One region of the Citricoccus sp. genome, then DNA from elsewhere that is predicted to be linked to it. Evidence: predicted binding sites of a transcription regulator. Region 1 holds the regulator's gene; the other holds the start of a gene.

Evidence for each region. The regulator LexA, encoded in region 1, represses DNA repair genes until DNA is damaged. The targets are predictions, from matches to a motif close to TCGAACANNTGTTCGA.
Region 2: a site for LexA is predicted at 1,129-1,144, ahead of PLJ28_RS04300 (Rv2578c family radical SAM protein). Genes of this name have one in related genera too.

What each region holds. Positions count from the first base shown of each region.
Region 1 covers NZ_DAOMPX010000012.1:59,760-61,957, forward strand. The annotation lists gene PLJ28_RS06115 (hypothetical protein) at 1-377, opposite strand, end outside; gene lexA (transcriptional repressor LexA) at 404-1,141, opposite strand; gene PLJ28_RS06125 (LysM peptidoglycan-binding domain-containing protein) at 1,376-1,735, shown strand; gene PLJ28_RS06130 (histidinol-phosphate transaminase) at 1,874-2,198, shown strand, end outside.
Region 2 covers NZ_DAOMPX010000007.1:50,702-52,899, reverse strand. The annotation lists gene pheS (phenylalanine--tRNA ligase subunit alpha) at 1-338, opposite strand, end outside; gene PLJ28_RS04305 (hypothetical protein) at 544-1,044, shown strand; gene PLJ28_RS04300 (Rv2578c family radical SAM protein) at 1,153-2,198, shown strand, end outside.

The DNA of each region.
Region 1 (2,198 bases):
ACCCAGGGCGCGTGCGGCCAGGCCAGGGAGGGCTCGGTGACGAAGGGCAGCGAACCGTCGAGCCCGGACGCCGAGGCAGCCCACTCGAGCGCGCTGCGGAACCAGGGATGGTCGGCCAGGTCCCACCCGGCCAGCAGGTCGAGGGCGGTGAGGGTGGCGAGGGGCTCGCTCACCGGGGAGCGGACATCGGGCTCCAGGCCGTGACCGAATCCGCCGTCGGGGTTGCGATACGCGCCCAGCGCCGCCAGGACGCCCTCGGGACCGCCCCCGTGCAACAGCAGGTCCAGGCGACGACGCTCCAGGAGCCGTCCCCGGGTGTAGACGAAGCGCTCGGCGTCCGCCACCCGGACGCCTCTCGGGAAGGGACGGTGGTTCATCGCCGCGCTCCGCATCAGTGTCCCGGTCAGAGGGCCCGCAGGACCGTGACCACCTTGCCCATGACCGTCGCCTCGTCTCCGAGGATCGGCTCATAGGCCGAATTCTGCGGCAGCAGCCACGTGTGCCCGTCGCGCTGCCGGAACGTCTTGACGGTGGCCTCATCATCCAGCAGGGCCGCCACGATGTCACCGTTCTGGGCCGAGTTCTGCTGGCGGACCACCACCCAGTCCCCGTCGCAGATCGCGGCATCGACCATCGAGTCACCGGAGACCTTGAGCATGAACAGCTCTCCCTCGCCGGTGAGCTGGCGGGGGAGCGTCATGACGTCCTCGACCTGCTGGTCGGCCAGGATCGGCCCGCCGGCGGCGATGCGACCGACGAGCGGGACCGGGACGGAGGTGCCCTCCACCGCACCGGTGTGCAGGGCCGTGACCGGAGCCGGGCGGTCGGCGGTGTCCGGGGCGCCGGCCGCGGCCGTCGACACGGGCTGTCCGTCCTCGTCCAGCAGGACCTCCATGGCGCGGGGCCGTCCCGGATCCTTGCGGATGTACCCCCACTTCTCCAGTTGACCCAGCTGATGGGTCACCGAGGACAGCGAGGCCAGTCCGGCGGCGTCACCGATCTCCCGCATCGACGGCGGGTACCCGTGCTGCGCGATGGCCGAGCGGATCGACCCCAGGATGACCCGCTGGCGCGCGGTCAGCGTCCGGGCGGCAGGGGCGGGCTGGGAGTCCGGTTCGGGTCGGGGAGTCCGGGAGGCCATTCGAAGATCCGTTCTTAGCGTGTCCGTGGTGCCGGTTGAGATGTCTCATGGTCGGCCCGCGGGGAGTTGACGGGCCATCACGTGCCTCAGAGGCTACCGGAGGGGCAGGGCGGATTCAAAGATATGTTCGAATAATGTTTGGCGTGTTTCGAACAGACGTGCTAGACAAGAGGGCGAACGGATAGAACACACGTTCGAACAGCCCGGTCGCCCCGGGCGGAGAGGTTGAAGAGCATGAGCACTGCAGCATCGGTCGTGACCCGCACCGCCGGCTCGGCCGGATTCCACCTGAACCGTCGTGGCCGTTTCCTCTTCGTCGGACTCCCGATCCTCGTCGTGGCCGCGCTGGCGGCCGCGGCCGCCGTGTTCCTGGGCGCCCATGCCGTGGCCCCGGCCGCAGCATCGCCGGAGCGCCCCGTGGTCGCCCCGGTCGAGTCCGTCACCGTGGACTACGGTGACACCCTGTGGTCCGTGGCCGGCCAGGTGGCCCCGGACGCTCCGCGCAATCAGACCATCCTGCGGATCGGCGAGCTCAATGACCTGACCGGTTCCGAGCTGCAGCCGGGGCAGGTCCTCTTCGTCCCCCGGGGCTGACGCGGGCACCACCGGAACGTCCGCGGCCTCGGCCGGCCCGTCGCCCGGTTCGAGCCGCGTCAGAGGGGGGACCGTGGCGTGCCATGCACGGACGTCACCGGGGCTCGGGGGACTGACTGAGCGCCTAGGCTGTCTCGGGTGAGTGATGAGGATGCGATCTCGAATCCGGAGGCCCTGGCCGCCCTGCCGTTGCGTGAGAACCTGCGGGGCCTGAGCCCCTACGGTGCGCCCCAGCTGGACGTGGCGGTGGCGCTGAACACGAATGAGAACACCCATCCGGTCCCGGACGAGGTGGTCGCCGCCATCGCGGAGTCGGTGGCCGCTGCCGCCGTGACGCTCAACCGCTACCCGGACCGTGAGTTCACCGAACTGCGCAAGCGCCTGGCGGAGTACCTGGGGCACGGGTTGTCCGCGGCGAACCTGTGGGCCGCGAACGGTTCCAACGAGATCCTGCAGCAACTGC
Region 2 (2,198 bases), on a different contig from region 1:
TCCTGCAGCACCGACAGCGGGTGGCGGGCGCCCACGCGACGACGGCGGACCGCCGCGGTGACGTCCACCGTCTCCTCGACGAGCAACCGGGCCGCGCGCTCCTCCTCCAGCACCTCGGTGCGGGCGGCGAGCGCGGACTCCATCGCCTTGCGGGCGCCGCCCATGAGCTTGCCGGCCGTGGACTTCTGGTCCTTGGGCAGCTTGCCGATGGAGCGGTTGGCCAGGGTGAGCGGCGCCTTCTCCCCCGTGTGGGCCAGGCGGGCGGCCTTGAGCTGGTCGAGGTCGGCGGCGGCGGAGAAGGCCTGGAGCGCGGCCTCCACGGCGGCGCCCACGGCCATCTCGTCGGCCGGGGAGATCTCGGGTGCGACCTGCTCGGTGGTTCCGTCCGGCTGCTCGACCGGGGTCTCGGCCAGGTCCTGGGGGGTTTCCGTCATGGCGGGCAACGACCTTCATGCTGCGGTGGGTTCGGACACGGGGTGGGCCACTCGGGAAGAAGGCCCCGGCCAGTCTAGTGGACCGCCCCGGGCACCTAGGCTGGACGGCATGGCCGGTCACACTTCCCGACGCCGGCCGGTCCGGTCCGAAGACCGGGCCGGCCGGCTGCCCGGGCGTGGGCCGGACCGCCTCCCGGCGCGGTTGGCGCTGCGGCGGTGGTGGAACGCGATCAACCTGACGACGCCCCTGGGACTGGTCCTGGCCCTGGGCTCCGGGTGCTCCGTGCGGCGGGGACCGCTGGGGCTGGTCCTGGCCACCGGGTACCGGTGGCCGTTCCCGGACGGCGGGGCGTTCACGGTCGGCAACGTCGTCCTGTTCCGGGCCCGGACGGTCATCACCCCGCAACTGCTGGCCCATGAGTCCCGGCACGCCACCCAGTACGCCTGGTGCGCGGGGCTGCCGTTCCTGGTGCTGTACGCGGCGGCGGTCGGCTGGTCGCTGCTGCGCACCGGGGACACCGCCTCCCGCAACGTCTTCGAGCGCCGCGCGGGACTGGAGGCCGGCGGGTACCGCGAGCGCCCGGTGCGCTGGCCGCGCCGGCGCGCCTGACCTCACTCTCACCAGCACGGACGGCACCACGCGCCGGCCCCCGGGTTCCCACGCTCGTTCCTGACACCTTCCTTGCACCATGATTCGAACATGTGTTCTAATCGGTCCATGCGATGGGAAGCGCAGGCACTGCAGGCCGGGGACGGAACCGGTCAGGACGGCGACGGCACTCCGGCCGCGCCAGCCGCCCTGCTGCCGCTCTCCGGCCTGCAGCGTTCCATCACCACCCCGGACTTCGCCGGGATCACCTTCCACGAGGTCGTGTCCAAGTCGGCCCTGAACCGGGTCCCGGACTCCTCGCCCATGCCGTTCCGGTGGACGGTCAACCCGTACCGGGGATGCACCCACGCCTGCCGCTACTGCTATGCGCGCAGCACCCACGAGTACCTCGACCTCGACCCGGGGGCCGACTTCGACCGGCAGATCGTGGTGAAGGTGAACACCCCCGAGCTGCTGCGCCGGGAACTGGGCCGCCCCGGATGGACACGAGAGCTGGTGGCGCTGGGCACCAACACCGACCCGTACCAGCGGGCCGAGGGCCGGTACCGGCTGATGCCCGGCATCATCACCGCCCTGGCGGACACCGGCACGCCGTTCTCCATCCTGACCAAGGGCACGCTGCTGGACCGTGACCTGGACCTGCTCTCCGCGGCCTCGCGTCAGGTGCCCGTGCAGGTGTCGGTGTCCCTGGCCATGCTCGATCCCGGCCTCGCACAGCAGGTCGAACCGGGGACGCCGAGCCCGGCGGCGCGCCTGCGGCTGATCGAGAGGCTGGCCTCGGCGGGGGCGGACGTCACGGTCATGGCCATGCCGTTGCTGCCCTGGCTGACGGACAGCGACCGGCAGGTGGAGGAGCTCATGGCGGCGTTGGCCGCTGCCGGGGCACGGTCGGTGCTGGCCGGTGCCCTGCACCTGCGGCCCGGGGCCCGTCAGTGGTACCTGGACTGGATCGCCCGTGACCATCCGGAACTGCTCGAGGGCTACCGCACCCTCTACGCCCGGGGTTCCTATGCGGCACCCTCCTACCGGAAGGCCCTGGGCCGCCGCACCACCGCGGCCGCCCGCCGCCACGGCCTGGACCGCAGCGGCGCCCACCGGATCACCGCGGCGGACGGGGAGGGGTCGGCCAGGGCCACCGCGCGCGGGGTTCCCGG